One region of the Pseudoalteromonas sp. B62 genome, then DNA from elsewhere that is predicted to be linked to it. Evidence: predicted binding sites of a transcription regulator. Region 1 holds the regulator's gene; each other region holds the start of a gene.
The links. Region 1 encodes LexA, which represses DNA repair genes until DNA is damaged. Its sites were predicted from a motif close to TACTGTATNNNNATACAGTA; they were not measured.
Positions count from the first base shown of each region.

Region 2: the regulator LexA is predicted to act here: its motif matches at 1,340-1,359, upstream of dinB (DNA polymerase IV).
Region 3: the regulator LexA is predicted to act here: its motif matches at 838-857, upstream of P4S71_RS13880 (YebG family protein).
Region 4: the regulator LexA is predicted to act here: its motif matches at 1,032-1,051, upstream of uvrD (DNA helicase II).

Region 1 covers NZ_JARLVB010000002.1:1,166,311-1,168,519, forward strand. The annotation lists gene P4S71_RS09875 (M12 family metallo-peptidase) at 1-353, opposite strand, end outside; gene P4S71_RS09880 (hypothetical protein) at 377-700, opposite strand; gene lexA (transcriptional repressor LexA) at 964-1,581, shown strand; gene coxB (cytochrome c oxidase subunit II) at 2,049-2,209, shown strand, end outside.
Region 2 covers NZ_JARLVB010000002.1:45,787-47,995, forward strand. The annotation lists gene P4S71_RS04490 (M17 family metallopeptidase) at 1-145, opposite strand, end outside; gene dinB (DNA polymerase IV) at 276-1,328, opposite strand; gene P4S71_RS04500 (acyl-CoA thioesterase) at 1,531-1,965, shown strand; gene P4S71_RS04505 (aldo/keto reductase) at 1,975-2,209, shown strand, end outside.
Region 3 covers NZ_JARLVB010000002.1:2,077,630-2,079,838, reverse strand. The annotation lists partial or broken gene P4S71_RS13890 (DUF6170 family protein) at 16-293, shown strand; gene P4S71_RS13885 (ComEA family DNA-binding protein) at 310-606, opposite strand; gene P4S71_RS13880 (YebG family protein) at 909-1,226, shown strand; gene P4S71_RS13875 (ISAs1 family transposase) at 1,326-2,209, shown strand, end outside.
Region 4 covers NZ_JARLVB010000002.1:763,892-766,100, reverse strand. The annotation lists gene uvrD (DNA helicase II) at 1-967, opposite strand, end outside; gene P4S71_RS07960 (hypothetical protein) at 1,269-1,493, shown strand; gene P4S71_RS07955 (YacL family protein) at 1,610-1,978, shown strand; gene dut (dUTP diphosphatase) at 2,031-2,209, shown strand, end outside.

The DNA.
Region 1 (2,209 bases):
TCCGTACCTGAATTTGTAGCTTCAGTATAATTAACTCGGCTTACATGGGCCAAACTAACAACTGCGTTGACACCTGAGTTTTGGTAACCCTGATTAGTCTCTACTATTGCAAGATCAATCAAGCTATTAATATCACTAGATTTTTGTTCTGCGGCTGGGGTGTATAAAACGAGTAAGCTAATATTGCTTTGCGCGTTAGTTGCCATAGCTGTTTGGAAGCTTTGTTCTGTTAAAATTTGTTCACTGATTGAAATAGTGTTGCTAGATTGCTGATAATCGGGTGCATGCTCAGCAGGTTGCTTGGCAGGATCTAATTCAATAAAATTATGACCAGAATGTTTATTCGGTTGCAATTTATAAACATGTTCATTTACCTTTATCGTACCAGAAATCCCTTTGTAGATTTTATCAGTGTTACTTCGTCACCATCTAAGCTTTTACCTACCCAAATTAAGTTACCAGTTGCTGATGTACTTGCTGTACTTTTGATAAATTCAATGTCACTTCCCTGAACAGGTAAAAAGAATGCATTGGTTTTTGCGCTTAGTTCGAAAAGCGGTTGTCCAAATTGAGATTGAGCATTACCTTCTTTATTAATGTTTTGCGTAAAGTTAGAGTGCTGCACTTCGAAAAGTGGGACTTGGGCATACGCATAGCCGCTAAACAATAAGCCAATAAACAATGGTGAATATTTTTTCATTTGATAATCCTTTTAAGTGTTTGTACACATAAAGTGTACATGTTAATAAGTTGTTTTCAATTTATTAACATGTGGCTGTCATCAAATTAGCCCTTAATCGTAAATATAAAGATACAAATGTTTATTTTATGTAAGCAGTCGTTGTTTCTACATAAGTGTAAAAGTGATTTATTAACAGCAAGCAATCAATGTAATTTAAATTTGCGATTTTTATTTAACTGTATATACTCACAGTTAAATGTACTGTATGGAAAACCAGTTGTATGCGACCATTAACGAAGCGCCAAGCTCAAATTCTCGAATTAGTTAAAGTTTTTATTAAAGACACTGGTATGCCTCCTACACGTGCTGAAATTGCACAAACATTAGGCTTTAAAAGTGCCAATGCTGCTGAAGAGCATTTAAAAGCGCTTGCTAAAAAAGGTGCTATTAAGATGAAACCAGGTGCAAGCCGAGGTATTCAACTTGTTGAGGAAGAAGAGCCTGAACAGTTAGGTTTACCTCTTATCGGGCGAGTCGCAGCGGGAGAGCCTATTTTGGCGCAAGAGCACGTTGAGAGTCATTGTAAAATTGATCCATTAATGTTTAAACCAGCTGCTGATTTTTTATTGCGCGTTAACGGTATGAGCATGAAAGATATAGGTATTATGGATGGTGATTTGTTAGCTGTGCATAAAACTCAAGTTGCAGAAAATGGACAAGTTGTAGTTGCTCGTGTTGATGATGATGTTACCGTAAAGCGGTTTGAAAAAGCAGGCCGAAAAGTATTATTGCATGCTGAGAATGACGACTTTTCGCCAATTGAAGTTGATCTAGAAAATGAATCTTTTAATATAGAAGGTTTAGCCGTTGGAGTTATAAGAAACGCTGATTGGATGTAGTTTTTAATTTATTTTTATAAATGCGTGCTTTTTAGCACGCATTTTTGTTTTAACATTAGCACTAAAAATATGACGTAAACAGCCAACTAATTATTTTAGCTGTAAATTTTTTTGCACTTATATTTCCCCCTCCGAATACGTTAAACCCCTTTGTTTTGCTCATATTTTGAACTTCCTGTTGACTAGTTGATTACTGACTTTTTATTAATTACTCAATATCACCTGATTGTTTTTTATACTAAAACTTGCTTGTTGTTCGTTTTTTAGCTAATTATTAATGTGCTGAGCTAATAATAACTCACAGCTTTTTAGTTTTGAGAACACACAATATACACAAACTCGTTGTTGGCGCAGCAAAACCAATCAATATTAAATAAGATTGGCTAAAAAAATAAAAATAACGAATTGGCGTTTAAGCCGTATGCCTCTTCGCTTTGCATTCGCAATAGCATCAAAGGAGCCGTCACATGGGTAAACTGACCTCTACCTTGTGGCTTATATTATGTGTTTTTTCGCACTCAGTTTTGGCGAACAGCCAATACAATATGCGCAAAGGCGTAACCGATATAAGCAATAATGTATATCAGCTGCACATGACCATATTTATAATATGTTGTGTGATTGGGGT
Region 2 (2,209 bases), 1.1 Mb from region 1:
CTTTTGATTGTGCTAAAACAGCATCACGTAGCGAATTATTTGGTAATTGAGAAAAGTCATCACTAATAATGATTAATGCATCATGTGATGTGGATTCAAGGCTAGCACTTACTGGCTGAGCCAATACGGCTTTTGGATATGCCATAAATAAAGGTCCTGTTAAAAAACATAAGCCCCTATTATCGTCGATTTGAATATTGAAGACCAGCAAGCTGCGATAAGTGTTTAGTTTAATCCACTTTTTAGTGGCAACTTGCAATTACAGGCTTTACAGCTTAATCGAGAATACTAAGTTGGAAGTTTTGATCTGGTTGATTTTTAATACCCACCCCAATACCTAAAAGCCTGACCGGTTGCTGCACACCTCGCTGGAAAGCTTTAGTAAGTAGTTGTGTAAAAACCTCAGTATTTAATTGGTGATAAGCCTGATCCGCAGAGGTTACTATAAAATTCGCAAATTTAACCTTAACGCTCAGTTTATTAATCCGATTTTGTAATTGTTGTTTTTCCAAGCGCACCTTTAACTCATCTAACAACGTAGGCAACTGTTCTAGGCATTCTTGTAAGCTGGTTTTGTTATACTCATAGGTATGCTCAACACTTAGCGACTTTCTAATACGATTAGTAGATACCTTACCGACATACTCACCTGCACATTTTTGGTAAAGCGATACGCCAAAATTACCTACATGCTGTTGCATCCAATTTACGCCTTTTTCGCGTACATCTTTACCTGTATATAATCCTTTTAAATTGAGTTTTTCGAGCGTTACTTTACCGACACCCGGAATTTTACCCAGAGGTAACTGTGCTAAAAAATCATCCACCTCATCAGGTAATACAACAAACTGACCGTTAGGCTTGTTTTCATCACTCGCTATTTTGGCAATAAATTTAATAGGAGCAATACCAGCGGATGCAGTAAGCCCTGTAGCATTATAAATATCAGCTCTTATTTGCTGCGCAATAAGCGTAGCACTGCCTTTACAAACGCTACTATCAGTTACATCAAGGTATGCTTCGTCAAGAGAGAGTGGTTCAATTAAGTTGGTGTAACGATTAAATACTTCACGTATTTGATTTGAAGCTTCTTTATAAACAGCCATGCGCCCAGGTACAATAACTAAATCAGGGCATAATTGTTTTGCATGATAATTAGACATAGCTGAGCGCACGCCATACTCTCTGGCAATGTAGTTGGCTGTAGAAAGTACACCTCTACGACTATTGCCACCAATAGCAAGCGGCACATTGGCCAGCTTAGGATTATCGCGCATCTCAACTGCCGCATAAAAGCAGTCCATATCTATATGAATAAACTTTTTCATCACCATTACAACACTGTTTATTTATACAGCCATTATTGTTTAATCATTATTAATAAGCAAGCTCCTAAACTCTTATTAATCGATTTATTATGGTGGGTTCAAGTTTAGTAAACTCGTCATACATAAAAACAGCGCACTAATTACCTTGAGGTCATATCGTCATATTGATAATCTAGTGCTTTAAAATAAAGAGTTAAAGTGCATGCAAACGTTTAAAGATCAGCACCCTATTCATACTGACATTACTGTAGCGTGGGCCGATATGGATGCCCTTCAACACGTAAACAATGTGGTTTACCTGCGTTACTTTGAAATAGCCAGAATCGACTTTTTAAATAAAATAAACTTATTTGATACAATTAGCCCAAGCGGCATTGGCCCTGTTATAAGCGAAAATAATATTCGTTATAAGCGCCCTGTTACTTTTCCAGATACCCTTACTGTAGGCGTCACTATTTCTGACATTAAAACAGACCGATTTATGATGAATTATACAGTATTTAGTCACGCACAAAATGCCATAACCACAACCGGTAATTCGAAAGTGGTTATGTTTGATTTTGAAACAGGTCAAAAAGCCCCTATTTCAGAGCCTCTTTTATCGGCTTTAATTAGCTACGCTCAAGACGAGCAATAAGGAAATTTTATGCAATACAGTCCACTAGGAAGCAGTGGTGTTAATGTTTCAAGAGTATGTTTAGGTAGCATGACCTGGGGAATGCAAAACACCCAAAGTGATGCAGATGAACAAATAGCCTACGCACTTGCTCAAGGCGTAAACTTTATTGATACAGCCGAAATGTACGCAGTTCCTCCATCACCCGATACCTATGGTAAAACTGAGCAAATTATTGGTAACTGGCTCTCTCGTAACCAACAAA
Region 3 (2,209 bases), 910 kb from region 1:
TTTTTTTCGAGTCAAATTATAGAATTAAAACATTTAAAAGTACGCGAAAGGCAAGCCGTTATAGCCCTATCGCTAGGTCTGATTTCACCTACTGAACGCGTGTTATTACGTATAATAAAGCTTATATTGTTAAGCCCACTGTTTTTAATATTTACCCTATTTGAAGGCTGGGTAGTTATACCATTTTTAATGCTTGGTGTACTTTGTTATCCATTATTAACTACGCCTATCGAAATTAATTTTGCCAAAAAAATCTTAATAAAGCATTAAAAGAATATGATCAGGGCGCTTAGAAGCGCCCTAACCCACTTATAATGTTATTTTATCTTTTAGCTTAGTTATTAACTTTTTTCCTACACCTTTCACTTTCGCTAAATCGTTTACTTCAGTGAACTCTCCATTTGCTTCCCTATAATCAACTATTGCTTGTGCTTTTTTCTTCCCTATTCCTGGTAGCTTAGCGAGCATACTCGCATCAGCATCATTAATACTTACAACATCATATTTAGGCATTTCTTTGACCACATCAACTACCTGTGAAAACGCTGCAGTAGTCGGGAGCAAACATAATATACTTATGAATAAGAGTTTTTGTAAAAGACGCATTTATTTTCCTTATTGTACTTTCGAATTATTAAATTTTGCTCAGGAAATAGTAAAATAAAAATAGCTCATTATATAAAATCACCTAAACACATGATCACTATTATCCGAAATCCTAAAATGCAGCTGGTACAACAAGTGATTTATTAAATAAAGTAAAGTTACAGTTTTTTGTCAAATCTTAAATAAACTAAAAATTAATATCAGATACTTGCAAATTACACCACAAACCATTACTGTACATAAAAACAGTAATCTAATGGTTTTCATAAACCACATTGCCACGCAAGCTTGCAGGAGAAATCATGGCTGTTGTTGTTAAATATGTTGTAGAACGAAACGGAGTCGAGCGCATGACGTTTACTACTAAAAAAGAAGCTGATGCTTATGACAAAATGCTCGATATTGCTGAGTCGCTTGAGCTAATGTTAGAAAAGGTAGATGTGCCATTGAGCGAGCAACAAATAGAGTCGCTTGCTTTAGAAATAGCCAAGAGTAAAGAAGACTTTATGACTATATTAAAAGGTGGCAAAGACCCAGTTGTCACCAAAGTCCCAACAAAAACTAAAAAGTCAGATAACGTTGCATCAACTGAAGACAACAACGATAAAAAAGCAAGTTAACTAGCCGTTTGCTCCCTATTGGACAGGGCAAGATCATACTTAACTTGATTATTACTTCGAATCTGTGATCAAATCGCCTTTTTCTCAAAGGCGATTAACATGTCATTCATCAACCATTTCAACGACATTCAAGATACTCGTTCACACATCAACAAAAAACATGAATTGCTGGATGTTATATTCCTTACAGTCACTGCGATTATTTCAGGTGCTGAAGGGTGGAAGGATATTAAGCAATTCGGTGACAGTAAACTGACTTGGTTACGTAAGTTTCGTTCATTTGAAAATGGTATTCCTGTCGATGATACGATTGCTCGTATCATTAGCTCACTGGCCCCTGAAGCTTTATTAGCTTGTTTTGTTTCTTGGGTTAATGAGCTTAGAGATGCGAATAATCAAAGCGTCATTACCTTTGACGGTAAAACACTTCGCCATTCTTATGATGGTGATAAAAAAACAGCTATTCACAGTGTTTCAGCTTATGCAGTTGAACAGGGCCTAGTACTAGCACAATGCAAATCAAAAAGTAAGAAGAATGAAGTATCAACAGTGATGGCACTTATTGAATTACTTGAGCTTAAAGGCAATATCATCACAGCAGACGCGATGCATTGTTTAAAGAAAGTGACGAAAGCCGTCAGCAAGAAAGACGGAGACTATTTGCTGCAAGTGAAGAATAACCAAGGAAAATTGAACAAAGAAATTCAAGCCTACTATCACAAAGTCAGACGAGAGCAGCCATCACTCATCCAGCAAAATAGCCATGAAACAGTAAATGATGGGCATGGTCGAATAGAGCAGCGCACTTACACTCAACTGTTGGTGACAGATTGGCTTGAGCAGCGCCACGGTTGGGTCAATTTCAACTCCATAGTCGAGGTAGTACGACAGCGTTATGTTGGTGATAGTCATACAATGGAAACGAGTTATTACATCAGCTCGCTAGGGATAAACCCAGAGCAAGTAGCCAAGTCTATTCGCCA
Region 4 (2,209 bases), 400 kb from region 1:
TAAATGCCGCATAAATAGAGATTGGCTCGCCATCGTTACCGTCGGTCCATAAGCTTTTACCCATACGCTCTGAGTTATTTTGAATTAATGCATTAGACGCTTTCAAAATAGTTGCTGTTGAACGGTAGTTTTGTTCAAGACGAATGGTTTCTGCGCTAAAGTCAGTTAAAAATCGTTTAATATTTTCGATTTTAGCACCGCGCCAACCGTAAATACTTTGGTCATCGTCGCCTACAATCATGATACTGCTTGTATCGCCTGCAAGTAACTTTAACCAGGCATATTGAATGGTATTTGTATCTTGGAACTCGTCTACGAGCATATGTGCAAAGCGTTGCTGGTAATGACGTAGTAACGTAGGGTTATTTTTTAACACTTCGTAGCTGCGTAGTAATATTTCGGCAAAATCAACTAAGCCAGCTCTGTCACAGGCTTCTTGATAGGCGGCGTAAACACGCAGCATCATTTGCTCGTTAATATCGTATGCTTGAATATCTTTAGGGCGAAGTGCTTCATCTTTTTTGGCGCTAATGTACCAGCCAAATTGTTTAGCAGGCCATTTTTTATCATCGATATTCATCGATTTTAATAAGCGCTTGATCATCCGAAGTTGATCGTCAGAGTCTAAAATTTGAAAGGCTTCAGGTAAGTTAGCTTCACGGTGATGAGCACGTAAAATACGATGCGACAAACCATGGAACGTACCAATCCACATACCACCTACAGGGGCTTTTAGTGTTTCTTCAACGCGGCTGCGCATTTCTTTAGCCGCTTTATTAGTAAAGGTTACGGCAAAAATACTGTAAGCAGATGCTTGCTCAACTTGCATAAGCCACGCAATACGATGAACTAACACTCGTGTTTTACCAGACCCAGCACCTGCTAACACCAGCATGTTTTGTAGTGGGGCTGCAACGGCATCGCGTTGTTTGTCATTTAAGCCATCGAGTAATTGTGAAACGTCCATCGTTACGCCTTTTTAATCAATATTGTGGGCAGTATAACAGGTGTTTTTGTTAGGCTAAATAAAATACTGTTTTTATAAACAGCTATTTATAAAATAGCCTTAAAAACGAGTAACTTGCTAATTTTTTGAACAAAAAAAAGCGTAAACGCACAATAAAAATTGCTAATTTGACCTAAAGTTAGCAAAATTTACTAACTCTCTAAATCTAGGCTAATTTAACTATTTGATTTGTAAGCTTTAATAAATTGGCATAGAGTGTGTAAGTAAATAATTATAAAATCAAATAAATACAGAGGTTAGTATGGCAGATCAAGGTTCTGGCGGTAACGTAATCGCAGCATTATGTAATATATTTTTTCCTGGCTTAGGGCAGTTAGTGCAAGGGCGTATTTTAGCGGCTATATTTTTTGCACTCGCTATTATAATAAGTTACGCACTAATTTATGTGCTTGTAGGCTTTGTACTTGTGCCTATTATTTACTTATGGTCGATCATTGACGCAGCGCGTTATAGATCGCGAAGTTAACGGTTTTAAAGTTGAGTAAAATAGCGCCCATGTGGCGCTATTTTACTTTATATGTCCTGTGGTTTACGGGCGTTTACGTATATAATTACGCAATTAAAGATTTACAGGCAAACCCTATGGAATATCAATTTATTCGTGACCCTATTAGTGGGCTACGTATTAAAATAAGCAGTGAACACGCTATTATTGGTCGCTGGCTAAACGAAGAAATAGGCAAAGACAAAGTAGCTATGGTGCAAGCGCTTATTGCATCGGTGAGTTCAAGCTATGAGCCGCTAACGCTAAAAGGCCAAGAAATAGATTTAATATTAACCAAAGACGAAGCACTGTTTGAAGCCCATGCGCTTCATCAAGACAGTGAAGACCTAATAGCGTATCAAGATGACGATTTAGCGCTTGAAGAAAATGGTTTAAGTAGTGGTTGTGGCTTTGAAGATTTCATTGATTTAATTGATTCATGGCATGAGTTTACGACTGGTCGTTAAGTTATATTATCTATATTATTTTTATAAATTTATTTAGAGTAGAAAATTTAAAATGAAAAAAGTTGAATTAAAAATTGTAAATCCTAAAGTCGGTACTGAAATCCCTATGCCAGAGTATGCTACAGATGGCTCTGCTGCTATAGATCTTAGAGCTTGTATTGATGATATTTTACAAGTTTTACCGGGTGAGACAAAATTAATACCTACTGGTATTGCTTTAAACATGCAGGA